2 regions of the Faecousia sp. genome follow, and region 1 is predicted to be linked to the other one. Evidence: riboswitches for the same ligand, from Rfam matches in the RefSeq annotation. Region 1 holds a riboswitch; the other holds the start of a gene.

Region 1 (11,372 bases):
TGCAGGAGCTCGGCGCGGCCGCAGTCGGCATCAACTGCTCCACCGGCCCGGACCAGCTCGAAAGCCTTGTGCGCAATATGAAGCAGGCCGCGAAGGTGCCGCTCCTTGTCAAGCCGAATGCGGGTATGCCGGAGATCTCGCCGGAGGGCGAGGCCATCTATTCCATGGGCCCGGCGGCATTCGCGCAGCATATGCGCACGCTGATCGATGCCGGAGCTGCACTCGTCGGCGGCTGCTGCGGCACGGATCCGCGCTATATTTCCGCCCTGCGGGACGTTTTGCCCAGATAATGCTCCGCCTGCTGCGCCGCCGCTGCGCCGTCCGAGACGGCCGTAACGATCTGGCGCAGCTGCTTTTCCCGCACGTCGCCTGCGGCAAAAACGCCCGGCAGGCCGGTCCGTGTCGTCTCGTCCGCGCAGTAATAGCCGTCCGGCGTCCGGCGGAGCTGCTCGCCGCCGAGGGCGGAGACAGGCGTGCGGCCGATGCAGACAAACAGGCCGCTGATCTCCAGCTCCCGGCCGTTCTGCAGGCGGATGCCGGTCAGGCGCTCACGGCCCAGCAGCTCCGTTACGATGCTGTTCCGGCAGAATGTCACATTGTCCTGCTTTTCCAGCGCCGCCAGCTCTGCGGCAGATGCCCGGAATGTGCTGCGGCGGTGCACGAGCGACACATGGCGGCACAGCCGCGACAGCAGCAGGGCTTCGCTGACGGCGGAATTGCCGCCGCCGACCACGGCGACGTCCTTCCCGCGGAAAAACGCCCCGTCGCAGGCGGCGCAGTAGCTCACGCCGGGCAGCTCGTCCTCCTGCGGCAGCCCGAGCCTCCGCGGGCCCGCTCCCGTGGCGAGCACAACGGTCCGGGCAAGGACCGGCCCGCCGTCTGTCTGCAGCTCCTTTACGCGGCCGGTGAGCTGCGCGCTGCGGACGTCGGCCAGCAGAAAAATGGCCCCCGCGCGCTCCGCACCCGCTTTCATGCCGTCTGCCAGCGCGGCTCCGTCTGCGCCTTCCGGAAAGCCGGGGTAATTCTCAATGTGCTGCGTCTGCGCCATCTGCCCGCCGGGGCCGAGCCGCTCGAGAACGAGCACGTCCAGCCCGGCGCGGGCGGCATAGAGAGCCGCCGTGCAGCCCGCCGGTCCGGCCCCGACCACGGCCATGTCATAGCATCTCATGCTTCGCCGCTCCGCAGAAATTCTTCCAGCTCCGCCGGTGTTTTTGCGCCGGTCGTGCGCCGGAGCAGCCTGCCGGAGCGGAACAGCAGCAGCGTCGGGACGGTCAGCACGTCAAACCGCGCCGCAAGCTCGGGCTGGGCGTCCACATCGACCTTTCCGATGCGCAGCTCCGGCCGGGCCTCTGCCAGCATCTCCAGCACCGGCGCAAGCGCACGGCACGGGCCGCACCACGCGGCAAAGAGGTCTACGAGCACCGGCCCCTCGGCCTGCAGGACCTCCTGCTCGAAATTTTCTTCCGTCAAAGGTAAAATCGGCATAAAAATCACTCCCTTCGGCGCTTAGTCTGCGCAGAAGGGAGCAATTCTATGTTTATAACGGAAGCGGAGCGTCGTTTTCGTAGGTCAGATAGCGGAAGCAATGGCCGCCGTCCTCCTGCAGGGGGCTGGTGTCCGTGCAGCGCCAGTTCGGGAGCCGGTCCAGATCGGGGAAAAACCGGTCGGCAGGCAGGTCGGCGCAGGTCTGCGTGAGCAGCACGCGGCTGCACCACGGCAGCAGCGCGCGGTAGACGCTCGCACCGCCGATGAGGCACAGCGAATCGGCCGGACGGGTACGCAGGGCTTCCTGCAGGGCCGCAAGCGACGGAAACACCGCTGCGCCCGGCACGGAAAAGCCGGGCGTGGCTGAGAGAATCCAGTTCTCGCGGTTCGGCAGCGGGCGCGCGTGGGGGAAGGTGAGCAGGGTCTTGCGGCCATAGATCACGGTCTTCCCGGTCGTGAGCGCGCGGAAGCGGCGCAGGTCGGTGGGAATGGAGACAAGCAGATCGCCGTCCCTCCCGATGCCCCAGTTTTGCGTGACGTTGACGATGCAGTCCATGGCTCCTCCTAAATGGCGACAGGAATTCTGGCCGAAAACGGATGATAGCGGTAGTTCTCCACCTGCACGCTGTCCGGCGTGAAGGCATAGAAGTCCGTGACCGCAGGATCGAGCTGGAATTCCGGCGCGGGATACGGCTCCAGCTCCAGCATCTGCTCGACAAGCGGAATGTGGCGGTCGTAGATATGGCAATCGGCGATTACATGCACGAGCTCGCCTGCGACAAGACCGCTGACCTGCGCCAGCATGTGCACGAGCACGGCATACTGCACGACATTCCAGTTGTTTGCCGTGAGCATGTCCTGCGAGCGCTGATTCAGAATGGCGTTGAGCCGGTTGCCGCTGACATTGAACGTCATGGAATAGGCGCAGGGATACAGAGCCATCTCGTGCAGATCGGCGAAATTGTAGAGGTTTGTCAGAATGCGGCGGCTGGCCGGGTTGTGCTTCAGGTCGTATAGCACGCGGTCGACCTGATCGAACTCTCCCTCCGGGAAGCGGTATTTGATGCCGAGCTGATAGCCGTAGGCCTTGCCGATGGAGCCGTTCTCATCGGCCCAGCTGTCCCAGATGTGGCTGCCGAGGTCGCGGACGTTGTTCGACTTCTTCTGCCAGATCCACAGAAGCTCCTCCACGCATGAGCGCCAATAGGTGCGGCGCAGCGTCATGAGCGGGAATTCCTCCTGCAGATCATAGCGGTTCACCACACCGAAGCACTTGACCGTATGGGCCGGGGAACCGTCCGCCCAGCGCGGGCGAACGGACTGATCGGTGTCCCAGACACCCTCGCGCAGGATGCGTGCACACGTCTCGCGGTAGAGCAAATCGGCGCGGCTCATTTTGCGGTGGATTCGAAGGTATAGGTGATGGAGCGATGGAACGTCTCACCGGCCTTCAGCACGGAGGAGCCGAATTCCGGATGGTTCGGCGTGTCGGGGCAGGCCTCCGGCTCAATGGCAAAGCCCTGATTCGGATGGAGCTTGCCCGAGAGGAATTCACCGGTGTAGAGCTGCAGGGCAGGGTAGTCCGTGTGCAGCGACAGGCGGACGCCGCCGTCCTCTGCCACAAGAGCGTCCTGCCCGTCGAGCACGAAGCCGTGGTCAAAGTTCTGCGCAATGGTGTGCGGCGTGCGGAAGTCGAACGGGCCCTCGGCCGGGCGCAGCTCGCCGGTGGGAATGAGCTCGCCGTCCACGGGGATCCAGCGGCCGGCATTGATCTGCAGCGTCGTTCCGAGGATGCTCTCTGTGCCGCCGAGGTTGAAATACATGTGCGTCGTTGGCGCAAGGATGGTGTCCTTTGTGCTGACACCCTCAAAATCGAGGAACAGCCGGCTGCCCTCCACGCGATAGGTGACGTGCATCGTCAGCGCGCCGGGATAGCCCGCGTCGCCGTCCGGCGTGTGCAGCGTGAAGCGAACGGCCTGCTCCCCAAGGCATTCAGCTGCCCAGATGCGCTTGTGGAAGCCGACGCTGCCGCCGTGCAGGTGATTGCGGCCCTCGTTCTGCTCGACCTGCACCGTCTCGCCGTTCAGCGGAAAGCGGCCGCCCGCAATGCGGTTGGCATAGCGTCCGACGATCGCGCCGAGATAGCTGGTGTCCTGCAGATAGTCGTCCGGGGTCTTCAGGCTGACCACGACATTGCGGCCCAGATAAGCAAGCTTTGTGACGGTCGCACCGAGGCTCATCACGGAGACGGAAAGCGTATCGGAAGAGATGGTATACATGCTGTAGCCATAGAAATCAGATAACTGGATCATAATGCTGCACTCCTTCCCGCCGGGGGCGGATCATAATATACAATTAAATTATAGCGTATTTTCGGCGCTCCGTCAACGGCGGTTATAGGGTCGGAACGTTTTTCATCCGGCTTTACAATGCTGCGGAAATATGCTATACTGAATAAGTTAAAAACAAAAAGCTTTTGTGGCTCCGGCAGGGCATATGTACAGCCGGGGATGGACAAGGGAATGCAGTGAGAGCCTGCAACGCCGACCGGCGCTGTATGTGCAAGACGCGAGCTCCATGGGCGAAAGCCGGTCATTGGGGCGACCTGAGAAGGCTGAGCGCCGCGTTGCGGGGGAGACCCGGGAGCACGAGTCAGAAGACCTACAGAAGCATGCGGCGCAGGTGCGCCATGACGCAGGAAAACGGCTGCGGCAGGGGAAACGAGGCCCTCTGCCGCAGTGTTTTTATTATTTTCGTATCAAGAAAGGAAGATTGGATCATGAAACGAATGATCGCGGCGATCCTTGTGCTGTGCATGGTGCTGTGCAGCATCCCGGTCGCAGCAGCGGCAAGTTTTGATGAGTTTTTTGCGGACGTTCCGGCGACCGTGGAAAACGACGCCTCCTATCCCTTTGCGGAGAGCGACGACGAGACTTGCCTGATATCCGGCAACAAGGGTGTGGGGGGAACGACTTCCACCCTCAAGCTGACCTTCCGGAGCGGCGGTACGTTCCGCTTCTCCTATAAGGTCTCCAGCGAGTCCAACTATGACTACATGGCGGTCACGAAGAACGGAACGAACCTGACGCAGTCCAGCAAGGCTTCGTATTCTGGTGCGATGACGTCCTTCCAGACCTACACGATGGAGGTCGCGGCGAATGACGTCGTGACCATCGGGTATTCCAAGGACTACAGCAGCGATAAGAACGATGACACGCTCTATCTGAAGGACTTCAGCTGCAAAACGTACTATGGCGTCACGTTCACGGGCGCGCCTGCAGGCACGGCCTTTACGCTGACGGACAGCGCGGATGCTTCCTATGCCGTGACGGACGGCAAGGCCAGCGTTCCGGCGGGCGAGTACCGCTATACGGCCGAGGCCTTCGGCTATGCGCAGGCCACCGGCAGCTTTACCGTGACGGATGCGGCCGTTGAAGTCCCCGTGACCATGACGGAGCTTGCACGCCATAAGGCGGCGTTCTTGATCACGGGCCTTGCCGCAGGCACGACGGCGGCCGTTACCGTGAAGCACGGCGACAATGTTATGCAGGCCGAGGAGGACGGCTCCTACCTGCTCTTCCCGGCGGACTATTCCTATCAGGTGAAGGCTGCGGGCTATAAGACGGCACGCGGCACGTTCACGCTCGGCGAGGCCGACACGACGGTCAAGGTCACCATGGTCCCCGGCATCGAATGGGACGGAACGGTGGCAGACGGCTTTGCGGGCGGCACCGGTACGCAGGCCGATCCCTATCTCATCTCGAACGGCGAGGAGCTGGCCTATCTGTCCGCGCAGGTCGCCTCCGGCAATGCCTTTGCCGGAAAGCATGTGACACTCGCAGCCAATCTGGACATGGGCAATGTGGCCTTCACGCCGATCGGCAGCGATGCCCGCCGCTTCGCGGGCAGCTTTGACGGCGCGTATCACACGATCGATAATCTGCTCGTCTCGCAGACGACGGATTATGCCGGCCTGTTCGGCTGCCTGGATACCGGCGCGGCCGTACGCCGCCTGACGGTCCGCGGCAGCATCTCCGGCCGCGGCTATGTCGGCGGCATCGCCGGTCAGGCGGACAGCGCCACGATCGAGGCCTGCGCGAACTATGCCACGGTCACCGGTACGAGCCGGAATGTCGGCGGTATCGTCGGCCGTCTGAACGGCAAGTCCGCTGCGCGCTCGACCGTCCTGCGCTGCGCGAACTTCGGCACGATCAGCAATGGTACGAACAATTTCTCGGCCGGTATCGTTGGCACTGCCTACTATACTACGCTGAGCGAGTGCTATAACGTCGGCTCCGCCACCGGAAACCGCGTCGGCGGCATTCTCGGCCAGACGGATTCGAACACGACCGTGACGTCCTGCTACAATGCCGGTGCGATCACACTGGCGGCAGCGGGCAATTATAATTATGCGGGCTCGCTCATCGGCTACAACGGCGGCTCCGTTTCGAACTGCTATTACCTCACGGGCACGCAGGCCATCGGCAGCGGCTCCGGCGACACGACTGCCCTCACGGAAGAGCAGCTGAAGTCGTTCGACACCGTGCTGAAGCTCGGCGGCGCATTCGTGAACGACGCGAAGAATCAGAACAGCGGCTATCCCGTCCTTGCCTGGCAGGATGCGGATGCCAAGCTCATCGTGGCGTTCTCCGTCAACATGACCGGCGCTTCCGTCCATGTCTACGATGCGCAGAACGTGGAGCAGACCCCGGAGGAGGACGGCACCTATCGCCTTGTCTCCGGCAGCTATACCTATCTTGTCACGCGCGATGAGTGCGACGATGTGACCGGAAGCTTTACGATCGACGGCGCAGGCCGCACCATCACGGTCACCCTCTCGGTCCGCACCTATCCCGTCAGCGTGACGCTGACCCCGGCCGAGGCAAAGCTCGTTCTTCGTGATGCCGATGGCAAGCAGTGGAGCGCCGTGAACGGCGCATGGCGCCTGCCGAAGGGAAGCTACACCTATGAGGCGAGCCTGTTCGGCTACGAGACCGCGTCGGGCAGCCTGACGGTCACGGGCGAAAACGACAGCCTGCATGTCACGCTGCAGCAGGCGGCGCGCCATAGTGTGCGCATTGCCACCGTGAAGGCGGACGACGGCAGCGCGCTGAGCGGCGCGGACATTACCGTGACGCATGCCGAGGGCGGCGAGCAGACGGCGGTGAACGGCGTCTACAGCCTGCCGGACGGCACCTATTCCTATGCCGTTATGCTGGACGGCTATCTGAATGTGGCCGGTTCCTTCACGGTCGCGGGCAAGGATCTGACTGTTACGGTCAGACTCGAGGAGGGCAGCAATGTCTGGACGGGCAAGGCCTCCGATACCGCGCCGGAGACGAAGACCGAAAACGGCGTGACGTGGTACCTCATCAAGACGCCTGAGGAGCTGGCGTGGTTTGCCGCGAAGGTCAACGGCGGTGAGACGACGATCAACGCCCGTATCATGGTGAACCTCGTGCTCAACAGTGCAGAGGCACCGAAGGCCAACCGCTGGGGCGGCTTTGGCAAGTACAACTTGCAGTACAGCGGCATCTTTGACGGCAACGGCAAGACGATCAGCGGCTATTACAGCTGCGATAATGACGATACCTACGAATCTGCGATGGGCCTGTGCGGCTATCTCGGCGCGGACGGCGTGATCAAGAATGTCACGCTTGTCGGTATGATCGAGGGCGACGGCGCGATCGGCGCCTTCGCCAACCAGAGCTACGGCCGTATCGAGGGCTGCGTCAGCCGCGTGAACATCACGAATGCGGCCTCCTACGGCGGCGTGACGGGCGGCATCGCCGCGCGCGTCTATGCCAGCGGTGCGATCGTGAACTGCGGCAACGAGGGCAGCGTGACCTGCACGCTGAGCAGCGCCTATTCCGACGCGAAGGTCGGCGGCATCGTCGGCGCGAGCTATGCGCCCATCACGGGCTGCTATAACACCGGCGCGATCAACGGCGGCAGCAACAACCGCGGCTATGTCGGCGGCATCGTCGGCTACACCGAAAACGGCAGCGTGCAGATCCTGAACTGCTACAACACCGGCTCCGTTACCGGCGCGACCTGCGTCGGCGGCATCGCGGGCAAGCACACCGGCGGCACGGATCCCACGGTCACGAACTGCTATAACACCGGCAGCGTCAAGGGCGCTTCCTGCGGCGCGCTCGTCGGCGAATATGCGGCCGAAATTCGGAACAGCTATTATCTCGAAGGCTCCGCCTCTGCTGCGACCGGCAACACGAAGGACGGCGTCAATGTCGAAGCGACGGCCAAGACCGCCGTGGAGATGAAGGAGACTGCCTTCGTTCTCGCGCTCGGCAATGAAGCCTTCCACCAGGATGACGGTCGCAACGGCGGCTATCCGCTGCTGGCATGGCAGGGCGGCACGCATGTGGTCAACACGGCGGCGGCCGAGGCCATTGCGCGCGCGGCGGAAAAGCTCACGGTCGAGCCGACGCTCGTCATCGAGAACTGCACGCTGGCGCTCGCTTCGACGGTCGAGGGCTTTGACGGCACGATCACCTGGGCCAGCTCGAACGGCGCGGTCATCACGCCGGAGGGCGTTGTGACGCTCCCGTCCACGGGAACGGTCTATGTGAAGCTGACGGCGACGCTGGCCTATGGCGGCGAGACCGGGACGAAGACCTTCCTCATCACGGTGAAGTCCCTGAAGGCGCAGAACGACGAGCTCGTCACGGCGGCCAAGTCCCTGCTGGACAGCAAGTCCACGCTGAACCCGGTCCCCGGTACGGATACGAACCTCTGCACCTATGTGGAAAACTATCTGAGCAGAAATAACCTTGACGGCATCACCGTCACCGTGAAGGACCCCGGCGCGCTCGATTATCCGATGGATGTGGCGCAGACGACCGGCATCGCGGCCGACGGCAAGATCACCTATTTCAACGCGGACCCCGCAACGCTGGGCCTTGCGGCGCACTTTGCCCGCGTCTCCGGCGTGGAGCTGACGCTTACGCGCGGCGAGAGCAGCGCGGATATCACGGCGATGGTCATCCTGAACTGGGATCTGGACACCGTCCGGGATTACCTCGAAAAGGCGGCGGCCTCCGTTACGTTCGATACCATCCGCAATCAGAATACAAGCGAAGCGGAGATTATCTCCGACCTGCAGCTCCCGCAGCGTACCGGCGCTTATCCGTTCGTCACGTTCGCCTGGACATCCGATTCCAAGCTGATCTCCATCGAGGGCAGCACGGCGGGCGAAGTCCTGACGGGCCGCGTCACACGCCCGAGCGTTGACACGAAGGTCCATCTCTATCCGACCCTGACGTTCCAGCTCAACGAGAGCTCGCTGCAGGCCGAGGGCTTCCGTCTGACGCTCCCGGCCGAGGATCTCGAGCCGCTGCGTCAGCAGATGCAGAAGGAGCTTGACGAGAACTATCTCGTCACAAAGCTGACCTATGTTGTGACCGGCGAGGTCATCGACCCCGAGGCCGTGAACGGCGACATCCAGCTCCTCACGGCACGCGCTACCGGCATCGAGAACTATGACGATTATAAGTTCATCGTCACTTCGGGCGATCCGGATGTGGCCGAGATCAACGCCTACCGCGCCAATATCTACCGCCCGATGCCCGGCGAGGCCGCGGCGGAGGTGACGTTGACCGTCACCATGCAGCACAAGACAAAGGACGTCTCCGTGCAGAAGCAGATCGCCCTCAAGGTCCTGCCGCTGACAAAGGCGGAGCTTGACGATGCGCTGAACCTCATGGAGCAGGTCAAGGCCCACTACTGGGATGGTCTGAACGACGGAGCGAACGAGTCGCGGTACGCCGTGACGAAGAGCCTGCACGCCTTCCGCGAGGCCGTTGCGGGCGAGAACGGCGGCCTGACGTGGCTGTATGACTACCGCGACGCGCATGGTGCTGGCATCGTGGCCGGAGATCAGGCGGATTATTCCTCCGTCGGCGGTCAGGAGCAGTATAACAAGTTCAAGTCCAGCAATCCGGCCGTCATTGCCCATGAGAATCTGGTGCTGACGCAGCCGAAGTACAACACGTCCGTCACCGTTGAGAGCGTGCTGGAGCATGCCGTCTTTGCCAAGTATGCCAAGAAGATTACGTCCGGCGCATGGTATGACGACTACTTCTCCAAGCTGACCGGTCAGAAGGTCTCCGCCACCATGACGGTCCTCGGCACGGACGGTCCGAACCCGGGCGGCGACCAGCCTCCCGTCAGGACGACGGTCACGGTCGTGCTGACCGGCGTGAACGGTGTCGGCGCAGTGGACCGCACGTTTGACACGACGTCGGACAAGACCGTGGCGGAGGCTCTGCAGGAGGGCCTTGGCGAGGACTACACGCTCACGGTCAGCGGCTATGGCTACATCGGCAGCCTGACCGGCCCGGACGATTTCAACGCCGCCAATGCGGGCGTTGAGTTCTGGGGTCAGTATTACTACATCGACGGCGCGTATGACACGTCCTCTCCGCTGACGGTCCCTGTCACGGACGGCGCGGTCTACGGTATCTTCGCCAACGAGAAGAACACGACCGGCGAGAACTATGGCTACAAGTACAACGTCTGGATCCACGAGCGCAGCGTTACCGCCGAGGCCGAGACGGCCTTTGACGTCACGGTCTACCAGATGCAGGGCAATACCGCCGTGCCGCAGGCAGGCGTGAAGGTCTACGCGGACGGCAATGTGATGGGCGTCAGCGATGAGAACGGCAAGGTTATCTGCCGCTTTGAGCATGCGGGCGACTATGTGCTCACGACCGGCGACGAGCTGCACACCTACAGCCAGTGCCGCGTCCATGTGACGGAGAAGCCCTTCAAGGCGACGGTCACGGTCCGCCTGACGGGCGTGAACGGCATCGGCGCGATCGACCGCACGCTGGAGGTCCCTTCCTCCAGCACGGTCGCAGAGGCGCTGCAGCAGGGCTTCGGCGAGGACTATGTCCTCACGGTCAGCGAATATGGCTACATCGGCAGCCTGACTGGCCCGGAAGACTTCAACGCGGCCAATGCGGCAGTGGCATACTGGGGCCAGTATTACTTCGTGAACGGCGCGTATGATACGTCCTCCCCGCTGACGGTCCCCGTCACGGCCGGCGGCATCTACGGCGTGTTTGCCAATGAGTCGACGGCCGACTCCGACAGCTACTACGGCTATAAGTACAACGTCTGGTTCCACGAGACCGCGCTCACCGCAGCGGCGAGCGAGACGTTCACGGCAACGGTGTACCAGATGGGAACCGGTGTTGCTCCGGCAGAGGGCGTGCAGATCTTCTGCGGCGGCGAGCTGCTCGGCAGGACGGCCGCGGACGGCACGTTTGCCTGGCACTTTGACACCGCAGGCGTCTACGTCCTCACGACGGGCGACAGCAACCACACCTACAGCCAGTGTGTCGTCACGGTGACGGGCAAGGCCCCGGTGTGTGACGGCGGTGCGAACTGCCCGAGCCGCGCCTTCCCGGATCTTGATCCCGCGCAGTGGTATCACCTCAGCACGGACTATGCCATCACGAACCACCTGTTCATCGGCTTTGAGGACGGCACGTTCCGCCCGAACGGCCAGATGAGCCGCGCGATGTTCGCCATGGTGCTCTGGCGCGTGGCAGGCAGCCCGGCAAGCTCCGCGGCGCTCCCGTTTGCGGATGTCGCTGCCGATGCCTGGTATGCCGATGCAGTCCGCTGGGCCTATGCGGCCGGCGTGATCAACGGCGTGTCCACCACGGCGTTCGACCCCGAGTCCCCGGTGACCCGCGAGCAGATGGTCACGATGATCGTCCGTTATGCGGAAAAGATCGGCGCTGTCACCGGCGCACGCGATGATCTGTCGCAGTTCTCCGATGGGATGCAGGTCAGCTCCTATGCGCTCGCAGCGGTGCGCTGGGCAGTCGCCGTCGGCCTGCTGCGTGGTATGGACAACG
Region 2 (11,372 bases), on a different contig from region 1:
CAGCCCACGCCGGTCAAATAATATTCCGCCCACGCATGGGCGTGCGTCTCATCCAGTTCAAACGTCTGCTCCCCAGAGGCCGCATCCTGTCCGGAGAGGTAGTAGCCCTCGGCATAGCGCGCCGGGACGCCGCAATAGCGCAGCATCAGCACGGCGGCCGTCGCATAATGCACGCTGTAGCCGCGCGCGGTGACGGACTGCACATATTGGAAAAAGTCCTGCGTCCCGTTCTGCGTCGAGACGCTCTCGTCATAGACGAAGTGCTCCGTGAGCGTCTGTCGGATGGCCTGCAGGATCTCCGGCAGGGTCTTCCCCTGCATCTCGCTCCCCAGCAGCGCCTGCGCGGCTCCGGCCGCCTCCGGCGTAAGCTCAAGGAACTGTGCCTCGGCAAATGCCCGGTAGCCCCCGTCCAGCGTGAGCCACTGCGCCGCGCCGTCCGGATCGTCCGCCAGCGCCTGCTGCGCGGCATACCAGTCGCGCAGGCCGCCGACGGCGCAGGAACAGGAATACGTTTCCCCCGGCGCTTTCGCCGCGCGGTCGCCGATACGGTCCGGCTCCAGCAGGGCGTTGTCCGCAAGGCCCGTCGGCAGATAGGCCTGCGCGCCGCAGGCAGACAGGTTTGTGACCGTGACGGTCTGCACCTGCGTCTGCCCGGCGAGCACCGCCGCAGTCCCGACGGCGCTCTGGGCATAATAGCCCTTTTCATGCAGCCAGTAGAAGCGTCCGGCCTCGTCCGCCAGCGTCTGCGGATCGAGCGGCTGCCAGCTCCGGCCCGTATAGACCTCGCCGACAAAGCCGCGCAGGTAAAGCCGCTGCGGCTGCTCCATCGTCACGCGCAGCGCGGGCGTCCCGTTCTTTTCCCACGCGGAAAGATCGTGCAGATCGCCCTCCGGCATGGAGTTGGCCGCCGCATCATAGCGCAGCGCATGCAGCCCGCTGGCCAGCGCTGCCGCTGCCCCGCTCTCGGGCAGGGAGAGAAGTCCGAGCGGCGCGCTGAGCAGCAGGCAGCCCGCAAGCAGCAGGGCCGCCGTCCGTCCCCGGTCCGTGCGGAACAGCAGCAGGGCCGTCATGCCGCCCGCCAGAAGCAGCAGGCCCCAGCACGACGGGAACAGCCCAATGGCGCAGCCGACCGCCGCAAGAGGCAGCGAAACGGCCGCAAACCATACGCTCCCGCGCCGGGCGCAGCGGCCGGAGGCCAGCGCCGAAAGAAAGCCGAGCGGCAGGAAGGCCCAGAGGCCCTGCCGCATTCCGCCAGAAGATGTCAAATAGATGTACCCGGTCCGCGCCGTCAGCCAGCGGCGCACGCAGTCCGCCAGCTGCCGCAGGCCCGCCGTGACGGGCGCATGGGCGCACAGGCAGAACAGCGCCGCCGCGCCGCAGAGCGCAGGCGTCAGCCACGCCCGCTGCGGCAGGAGCGCAAGCCCGGCCCCCAGCAGCAGGCCAAGCAGCAGGGCCGCCCACGCGGGCAGCACGGGGAAGGACCCCGCCAGCAGCGTCAGCGCCCCCGCAGCGCACAGGCCGCCGCACAGCGCGGCCGCCCACGGCGGCAGAGTCTGCCCCCCGGCAGGGGCACGTTCCAGTTGAAAACCGTTCGTTCGTTTCATGCTCAAAGCTCCAGCTGCTGCAGCGCGGCAGCATAGTCCTCTTTGGTATAGCAGATGCAGCGGACATCCGGCTGCTCCGGCACGCCGCACAGCAGCAGGACCGGCTCCGCACCCGCCGTCAGGCTGCGCCAGACCGGGTCCGGCGAGGCCGTAAAGTAGAGAATTTTGCCGAAGCCGCGCAGCGCCCCGGTCTCCTGCAGAGGCTCCGCGCCGCCGCGCAGCAGCAGCGGCAGATCGCGCAGCAGCTCCTCCGTGGAGCCTGCCTCCGCAAAGCGGGCCGTGCCGCCCTCGGGCCAGCCGAGCTGATAGGCATACCCCTGCTCGCTCAGGCTCTGGCAGACGGAGAACACGGCCTCCGCCTGCGCATCGCGCGCGGCGGCATCGCCGCTGCGGTCCCAGAAGACGAGCAGCGTGCGCGCAGCGGGCATGCCCGGCTCGCGGATCACGAGGCGATCGAGCTTGGACGAGAGCTTCCAGTGGATCTGGCGAAGACTGTCGCCCGGCGCATACTCGCGCAGGCGGAACGGCTCCGTCAGGTCGCTTCCGCGGCGGTCCGGGCTGCTGGTGTCGCTGTCCGGGCTCTGCACCTCCGGCATCGTCACATGGACGGAGGCCGGGAACGTATCCGGCAGGACCGTGACATGCGCCGCCGCGTCCGTCCGGATCTTCCGGGCAAACAGGCCCGGCAGGCCGAGGAGCCAGGCCCTGCGGATGCGGACCGTCAGGCGGCCGCAGTGTTCGGCGCGGAACGAGAAGCGCTCCTCCGCGAAAAATTCCGTTGTTTCGCCCGTCAGGTCATTGCGCACCTCGATGCGACACAGGACGCGGCCTGGCGCGCGGCGGGAGGCCGCGATCTCGCCCGAGATCATGCCGTCCTTCCGGCCGCCTGCCGGGAGCCGGAGCGAAAGCGCGGGCAGCCTGCTGCACCGCAGCACGACGAATCCCGCCAGCGCCGCCAGCACCGGCACGCAGAGCGCGGCCAGCGCTGCCCCGGCATGGGTAAAAGCAAAGGCCAGCACACAGCAGGCCGCCGCCAGCAGCCACAGCAGCCAGGCGCGCAGCATTCGCTTCCGCATCAGCTTTTGAATTCGCGCACCGCGGGCTGCGGGACGCGCTCGAGAATTTCGGCAAGCACCGACCGCGCCGTCTCGTCATGCAGGCGGGCGCGCGGCGCGAGCACAAGGCGGTGGGCACAGACATCGGGCGCAGCCTTCGCGACGTCCTCCGGCAGGACATAGTCCCGCGCATGCAGGAACGCGCGCGCCTTGGCCGCGCGGCACAGGGCCAGACCGGCGCGCGGGCTCAGGCCGAGCTGCAGGCTCTCATGGCAGCGCGTGGCCTCAAGCAGGCGGGCTGTATAATCATAGACCGGGTCCGCCACGAACGTCATGGCGGCGGCATCCATCAGGCCGCCGAGCGCGGCGGCATCCGTCACGGGGCGCACCTGCGCAAGCGGGTCGGCGTGGTGGCGCTCCTTCATCAGCTCCACCTGACTTTCCCGGTCGGGGTAGCCCATGCTCAGGCACAGCAGGAAGCGGTCGAGCTGCGCCGGGGGCAGGAGCTGCGTTCCGGCCGAGCCGACGGGATTCTGCGTCGCCAGCACGAAAAACGGCTGCGGCAGCGGATGCGTCTTCCCGTCGACGGTCACGCGGCGCTCCTCCATAGCCTCCAGCAGGGCCGCCTGCGTCTTGGTGGAGGTACGGTTGATCTCGTCCGCCAGCAGCAGGTTCGTCATGACCGCGCCCGGCTGGTAGGAAAAGGCTCCCGCCTGCTTGTCATAGACGGAGAAGCCCAGAATGTCCGACGGCATCGTGTCCGGCGTGAACTGCACGCGGCGGGTCTCCAGCCCGAGCGCGCGTGCGAAGGCCATGGCCAGCGTCGTTTTGCCAACGCCGGGCACATCGTCCAGCAGCACATGGCCCTGCGCCAGCACGGCCATCAGGACCTTTTCCACGATCTCCCGCTTGCCGAGGATGACCTTCTGCACCTCGCGGAGCACCTGCGCCGCAAGCTCATATTGTTTCTGTTCCATCATGCCGCCTCCCGATATTTCGATTCGTATACGCAGCCGCCGTCCGGCAGCCGCTCCAGCGCGCAGAGGGCCAGCATGGCCTGCTCCGTCGCCATGAGATTTCCTTCCGTGTCCGTCAGCAGATGCGCATAGCTCCCGTCCGCCTTCCGGAATTCTGCAAGGCCTGTTTCGGGGTTCACGCTGCCGAATTCCTGCTCCGGATCGATGCCGAGCGCAGCCAGCGCAAGGAGGACCTGCGCGCAGCTCTCGGCGCTCGGCTCGCCGTAGGCCAGGAAGGTGCCGTCCGGCTGCATTTGATCCTTCAGCCAGGCAAGCGCCCGCTCCACGGTCTCGTCCCGGCCGTAGGGCGCAAGGGCCTGCAGGGCCATGGCCGTCATATCGGCCTCCGAGGCGCCGGAAACGAGGCCGAAGCCGCCGTCCGGCTCCTGCGCCGCGCGGATGGCCTCCACGATCCCGGCGCGCGTGTTTTTCGCCCGCTCCGGCTCCGGATAGGTCCCGGCATCGACCGCCAGCAGGGCAAAGATCAGGCCGTTGAGGCCCTGCGCGCCGAGCTCGCCCGCAAAATTCCACACGCCGTCGTCCAGCAGGTCCACGGTCGTGCCGTCCGGCCGCGTACCGAAGGCGGCCGGGTCGCCGCCGAGCATGGCGACGGTCAGGATCGTACGGGAATACTCCGTCGCCATGAGCGCATCGAGCGTGCCCTGCTCGGCATAGCGCTCCGTGACATGCCGCTCAAGCGCGGCAAGATAGGCGTCATAGCTCTCGTTCGCACCGCAGGCCAGCAGCGCCATGGCGAGCCAATCTCCGATGGAGCTGCCCGCCAGCTCCGCTGCGCGGCCCTCCAGGAAGCCCTCACGCACGCCGAGCAGCGCCCGGCAGCCCGCGAGTGCCTTTGCAGGCGCCGATCTTGCGCCGCAGCCCGCCAGCAGTGCAGCGCACAGCAGCAGGATCAGAATATTTCGCATTTGCTTCAAGGAACATGCTCCTCTCGTTTCCGTTCTCCGCCGGGTCCGTGGGGGCCGTTGGCGGCTCCGTGGGCTCCGTGGGCTCCGTGGGATCCGTGGGATCCGTGGGATCCGTTGGGTCGACCGTTCCGGTCTTCGGCAGGACGTCGCGGCGCGTCTCGGCGCACTTCGTGCAGACATAGTCCGCATAGCCGTCCTCCGTCTCCGTCGGCTCGACACGGGCCGTCTCCTGCCAGTCGTGGCCAAGCGGGATCTCCTGCCCGTCGCGCCAGACATAGCAGTAGCTGGACAGCACGCCGTAGCCGCCGCCCGTCGCGCCGAAGCCGTCGATATCCTTGCCCCAGGCCAGCGTAAAGCGCAGCGTCAGCACGTCGCCGTCGCCGAGCATCCATTCCGACAGGCCCTTGCCGGGGTAATAGCCGTTGACATCATACATCCAGCCCGCGCCCCAGGTGTAGTCGTGCTGGCCGAGGCTGTCGCGGCCGGGCGCGCCCGTCAGTGAGATGCCGTCGCGCTGGATGAGTGTCCAGAGGCGCTCCGGCACCTGCGCGCGAAACAGCAGGTCGCCGCGCGTCAGGCGCATGAGATAAAAACCGCCGTTCTTTTCCGCAAGGCCGTCATAGCCTGCCTCATAGCCGCAGTCCTCCAGCATCTGCAGCACGGTCTGCGCGGCCGTGTCGCCCTGTTTGATGCGGACGGTCTCCTCGTCGACGATTCCGAGGCCGACGGTCGTGGCGTCGATGCGGATGGTCGCCTCACCGATGTCGTCGCCCTCCGAGACCGTCTGATAGACGATCTTCACGGTGCGCATGGCGGAATTTCCGGCATCGTCCCACGCAAGGATGCGCAGCGTATATTCCCGCTCATCGCCGACGAGCGGCGCGGAGAAGCGCAGCACATATTCATAGCCGGACGCGGCGCTGCCGGTCGGGTTCGTCAGCAGCTCGCCGTCCATCGAAACCTGCAGATGGCTCGTGTAGATCGGTGAACCGTCCGTGCCCGTCCTCGCCCAGACGACGAACGTCATCGTCTGCACGGAGACGGGATCGGTCCGGCCGTCGCGGCTCGTCGTGATGATGGGCGGCGCATCGCCGATCTCGGGCTGATCGTCGTCTGCGAGCCTTGCGCGGTAGGAAATATGGTATACCGCGGCATCGCCGACGCGGCGGCCGTCGCGATATAAATATAGGGAGAAGGTATAGGACTGATTTAAGGTAAGGCGGACGGAGAAGTTCCGGTCGTCCGCCGGCAGAAGGCGCGTGCCGTTGTTTGCGGTGGAGCCGGACTCCTTATAATATACCCGCAGGCTCAGGTCTCCGCTGCCCGCAGCATAGGCATAAAACCGCAGCGTATCGCCGTCCAGCTCACCGGAGCGCCAGACGCGGCTGACAAGGTCCGTCACGATATGCGGCTCCTCGGGGCCGGGGGCCTCCGTGGGGGCAGGACCCGGCTCCTCCGTCGGCTCCGTTCCGCCGCCGGTGCTGCGCGTCGGCTCCTCGCTCGGCTCGGGCGTCTGTGTCGTCTGCGTGGCGGACGTCGCATCCGTCGGCTCGTCCGGCTCCGTAGATAGCTCGGCCGTTTCCGTCTCGTCCGGCTCTTCGGACGGCTCCGTCGGCTCCGGGGACTGCGTGAGGGGCACGTCGTCCGATGTGCCGCCGCTGCCGCCGCGCTCCTGTCGGTCCGGCTGCAGGACCTGCGCCTGCTCCGGCAGCGGATCGGGCGGGCGCACCTGTCCGCCCGTGAACACGACAGCCACCGCACCGGCCAGAAGCGAAAGGATCAGCACGGCCGTGCAGACCCGGCCCCAGATTGTTTTCCGTCTCATGGCACGACCCCCAGAAAAAAAGGACACTGCAACAATCGTTGCAGCGTCCGCATTTGCGCACAACAATATGCCCCGTTTCCCGCACCATGCGGGCAGAGCCTCCCCAAGCAGGTCTTCTGACTCACGCCTCGACGGCCGCGCGCGCCTTCTCAGGGTTCCCCAATGACCGGCTTTCGCCCTGCACGCGGCCTCCGCGCATACAGCGGCGGTACCGTCCGGGATTCTCACCCGGTTCCCTATCCTCTCCCGCTGCCCGGACGGCAGCGGAAGCACTTGAAGCTTCCATTGCTCTCAGTATAACAAGGGCCGATTTTTTTGTCAAGTCCGTTCCGGTGTGTGTTGCCGCATTCGCTAAAAAAATACGGATTTCGGTGCTTGACAGGCGCGCCCGCATGGTCTATAATCAAAGTAGTCCGCACAAAGCCTGTGCGGCATGAACTGAATATTCTGCTTGCAGAGACCGTATGTACGCAACGGCGCGGGGCGACCCCGTCAGGCATACGGGTAAACAAGGGAACGGGGATAATACCCCGAGGGAGGCGCGCTGCGCCTCTGGGATAACCGTCGCTGTGAGCGTTGAGTCCGCTGCCCGTCGGCGAAAGCCGGTCATTGGGGGATCCTGAGAAGGCAGGGCAGCGGCCGTGGGGGCTTTGCTCCCGGATGCGCGACCCAGAAGACCTACTGTGATGCATTACTTTGCCCGAATCGGTTGAGGGGATAGTCTATCTATCCTCTCAGCCGTTTTTTGTGCCCGATTCGGGGCAGCGGATGCGTTCCCGCTGCGCATGACCGGGTGTTCTCCTCCTGTGGGCGGGTCGGGTGCCGCCGACCCGCCCCACGATGCAGCAGCTTGCCAAAAACTCCATGTCTCCCATGTAGTTTCCTGTCAGGCTGTTTTTTTGCGGCCCGCCCGTTGGGCTTTGCGCTGATCTTTTGGACCGAACACGGTCTAAGGATAAATAAAATCGGGAAGCCACTAATCGTATCCTCAATGGCTTCCCCAAAAGAAAGGAAAACAGCATGAAAAGAATCCTGAGCATCCTGCTGGTGCTTGCCATGCTTCTGTCGATGATCCCTGCGGTCTTCGCGGCGGACTGCGACATCACGGTAAGTACCCCGGCGCCCGATCCCGTCAAGGTCGGTGCGCTGTACCAGCTCCCGCTCGGAACGGTGTTCACCGACCCGAACGGGCACGCTCTCAGCTTCGCGCTGAAGGCGGATTACGGCGATAAGGTCTATATCAAGGACAATACGCTGCAGTTCACCTCTGCCGAGGCAGGGGAATTCCGCATCGGCATTACCGCTACCTGCACGGACGGCGGCAGTGCTGAGACTGTCGTTCCCATCACGGTCGAGGCCGTGGAGGACGGCGACAAGAACCAGTACGGCTATGACGAGACCGACCAGGCCTCCGTCACCGTCTATGTGACCATCTCGAGCGACGGCGCACCGATCATCGGCAAGGACGACGGCGGCACCATCCTGTCGCATCTGGAGGTCAAGGTCCCGTACTTCCCCCTGTCCCTGTACGGTCTGGACGATTTTAACCGTTACCACACGGAGAACGGCTCCGGAAGCTATACGGACAACGAGATCGTGCAGCGCCCGACGCTCCTGCACCTCTACATCTATATGCTCGAGCGCTACTACCTCGGCGTGGCCGAGAAGGACTGCGGCAAGGGCACATCCGGCCTGCTGGAATTCACCGGCAGCGGCGAAGGCGTGAATGACATGCTCGGCGGCTCCTATGAGGATACGCGCAATGCGCTGCTCATCTCCGGCAGCGCCACGTCCATGTACATGCAGAACTTCTGGGGCCATGACGAGAACCTCATGTACTACCGCAACCACGTCTATCCCCTGATGTCTGCGGGCTGGGGCTCCACGGCAAACTACATTCTGCTGTCCGACAACGACACGATCGATCTGGCCATGTTCTCCAACTGGAGCTTCTGGACCTACGGCGCATTCGCCCGCTTTGACAAGGACGACTACACCGCCAAGGTCGGTGAAAAGATCACATTCGAAACGCAGAAGTATGACACCAAGTCCGTGTCCGACGGCGGCACGGAGTCCTTTGAGCCGATCACCGGTCTCAATGTGAAGCTCTACAATGAAAACTGGGAACAGCAGCAGGAGCTTACGAGCGAAGGCAGCAGCTACACGCTCGACACGGCCTCGCTGAAGGCCGGTACCTATTACCTGCTGGGCTATGACCCGAACTACGGCACGAAGAACGCCTGCTACGCCCCCGCAACGGCGAAGGTCGTTCTCACGAGCGAGGCACCTCAGCCCTGCCAGTGGGACGAAGGCGTCGTCACGACAGAGCCCACCTGCACGACGGCCGGTGTCAAGACGTTCTCCTGCAGCGTGCACGGTGAGACCCGCACGGAAGAGCTTCCGGCCCTCGGCCATGAATACGGCAGCGACGGCCTGTGCACCCGCTGCGGCGCGCAGGATCCCGCGATCCCCACGCAGGACGAGAGTGGCGTCTACTGCATTGCCAGCGAGAAGCAGCTGCAGTGGTTCGCAGCGAAGGTCAACGGCGGCGACACCGCCATCAGCGGCAAGCTGACGGCCAACCTCGAGCTGACCGAGGCCTGGACCCCGATCGGCACCCAGAGCCAGCCGTTTACCGGCAGCTTTGACGGCGACGGCCACAGCATCTCCGGCATGGACATCACCTATGCCGCCACCTCCGGCAGCGCCCCCTATCTCGGCTTCTTCGGCTATGTCAAGGGCACGGCTGACAAGAAGGCGGAGATCAGGAACCTGACGCTCTCCGGCAAGCTCGACATCACCGAGAACTACCGCAATTCCTACGCCTATTCCGGCGGCCTCGTCGGCGGTGCGGAATATGTTTCCTTCACCAATATCACGACGAACGTCACAATCACCGCGAAGAAGGGCTCCGCCCCCTATCCGTGGAGCTATGTCGGCGGCTTTGCCGGTATCGTGAAGAATGCAGACTTCCTGCGCTGCGTCAACAACGGCGCCGTGACCACGGACGGCGACTATGTCTCCGGCTTCGCGGCCAAGAGCGAGACGACGACCTACACCTCCTGCGTGAACAATGGCGCGATCACCGGCCGCACGAAGATTGGCGGCTTCGGCGCTTCCGTCAAGTCCACGAAGGCCGTTGATTCCTGCAACACCGGTGCCATCGGCCTTGCCGCCTATAACGGCAGCAATCAGGGTATCGGCGGTCTGTTCGGCGAGATCGGCTACGGCTCGACGCTCACGCGCTGCTACAACACCGGCGCCGTCACCGGCGACTGCTATGTCGGCGGTCTCGTCGGCTCGGTCGGCAGCGGCTCCGACGCCGCGAACGGCCCGAGCTACATCGTCGACAGCTACAACTCCGGCTCGATCACCGGCCACAGCGACAAGAACTACTGCGGCATCGGCGGTCTGGTCGGCAAGCTCGACGCCAGCTCCTCGAGAGTCTATGAGCAGAGCTACGTTCACAACTGCTATAACGTCGGCACCGTGACCGACCTTGGGCTGAAGACGATCAATGCCGGTGCGGCGATCGGTCTGATGCACGCGGATTATTCCACGGGCAGCTACCTCGAAGTGGAAAATGTCTATTACCTCGCCTGTGGCCTCGAGGGCCTCGGCAAGATGAACTATTCCACGATGCATGACCCGTCCGTCTTTGTGGAGATGACGGCCGTGGCCATGAAGGCCTCCGACTTCGTCACGAAGCTCGGCGCTTCCTTCAAGGCTGACGGAACCTGCATGCAGAAGGTCAACAGCGGCTACCCCGTCCTCACCTGGCAGCAGCTGGGCGAAGGCCAGAGCGAGCACACGTTTAAAGTGACCGCAACGGTCGACGCGACCTGCACCGAGGCCGGTTCCAAGACCTACACCTGCACGGCCTGCGGCGAGACGAAGGCGGAAGAGATTCCGGCTCTCGGCCACAATGTCGGCGAAGGCGGCATCTGCAGCCGCTGCGGTGAGAAGATCGCCTACCTGTCCGCGCTCCGCCTGACCGCCTACAACGCCTCCGGCGACTATGTCTTTACGCCGGAATTCGACGGTAAGACGGCCGAATATCAGGTCGCCATCCCCGATGCAGACGGCTTCAGCGCCTTCCTGTGGGCCACGCTGTCCGGAAATGCCCCGGAAGGCTCCACCATCAAGGCCGAGTGGACGAATCTGTATAACGGCAAGACCCAGTCCACGGCCATTACGTCCGGCAAGACCTCCGGCCAGAGCCTCGCAAACTTCAGCCGCGATGCCAAGCCGAACACCGTCACCCTGACGGTCGGCGTTGACGGCAATACGCAGACCTACACGCTCACCTCGTTCCGCACTCCGACCCTGTCTGCCCTGAACGTGACCGGCGCGCGCATGAACGAGACGTTCTCGCACCGCACGGCGGAATACACCATCGACACGACGGCAGATTCCATCACGCTCAGCGCCACGCCATATCAGGACGGCTACACCGTGACCTACAACGGCGCGGAGTCCGGCGAATGGACCCTGCAGGACGGCGAGAACGTCATGACCGTCGTCGTCTCCAACGCAGACGGCCTGTCGACCTCCTACACCGTCAAGGCAACGAAGCACGCCATCTGCAAGGTGCGTGCAGAGCTTGACCCGGAGAACGCCCTGCTGGTCCTGTATGACTCGTTCAACACCAGCATCTATCCGGATGAGAACGGCGACTATACCCTGATGGACGGCGCGGCCTACACCTACGTCGCAACGGCGAAGGGCTATGTCGGCAAGTCGGGCAGCCTGACTGCCAGCGCGGCCGAGCCAGTGCTCAAGATCACGCTGACCGCAGCCGAAGAGAACACGACCCTTGTCAAGGATCTCCCCGCCGAATGGCCTAACTTCCGCAACGGCAGCAATCACCTTGGCATCACGAACGCCCCCACGCCCTACACGAGTGAGGACAGTGAGCTGCTGTGGGCTGCGAAGTACGGCACAGG

Evidence for each region. Region 1 has a riboswitch for cobalamin ahead of ACMKFF_RS07855 (S-layer homology domain-containing protein). Riboswitches for the same ligand answer to the same signal wherever they lie in the genome.
Region 2: linked by a shared signal. The riboswitch ahead of ACMKFF_RS05990 (hypothetical protein) and the one ahead of ACMKFF_RS07855 (S-layer homology domain-containing protein) in region 1 are both predicted to bind cobalamin.

The regions. Positions count from the first base shown of each region.
Region 1 covers NZ_DBFZUT010000073.1:14,935-26,306, reverse strand. Annotated here, with positions in the region: gene ACMKFF_RS07885 (homocysteine S-methyltransferase family protein) at 1-290, shown strand, start outside; gene ACMKFF_RS07880 (NAD(P)/FAD-dependent oxidoreductase) at 254-1,168, opposite strand; gene trxA (thioredoxin) at 1,165-1,485, opposite strand; gene ACMKFF_RS07870 (dihydrofolate reductase) at 1,538-2,041, opposite strand; gene thyA (thymidylate synthase) at 2,050-2,880, opposite strand; gene ACMKFF_RS07860 (aldose epimerase family protein) at 2,877-3,797, opposite strand; cobalamin riboswitch at 3,945-4,169, shown strand; gene ACMKFF_RS07855 (S-layer homology domain-containing protein) at 4,265-11,372, shown strand, end outside.
Region 2 covers NZ_DBFZUT010000056.1:33,583-44,954, reverse strand. Annotated here, with positions in the region: gene ACMKFF_RS06005 (transglutaminase-like domain-containing protein) at 1-1,604, opposite strand, end outside; gene ACMKFF_RS06000 (DUF58 domain-containing protein) at 1,607-2,668, opposite strand; gene ACMKFF_RS05995 (AAA family ATPase) at 2,680-3,636, opposite strand; gene ACMKFF_RS05990 (hypothetical protein) at 4,489-6,426, opposite strand; cobalamin riboswitch at 6,515-6,718, opposite strand; cobalamin riboswitch at 6,891-7,127, shown strand; gene ACMKFF_RS05985 (S-layer homology domain-containing protein) at 7,447-11,372, shown strand, end outside.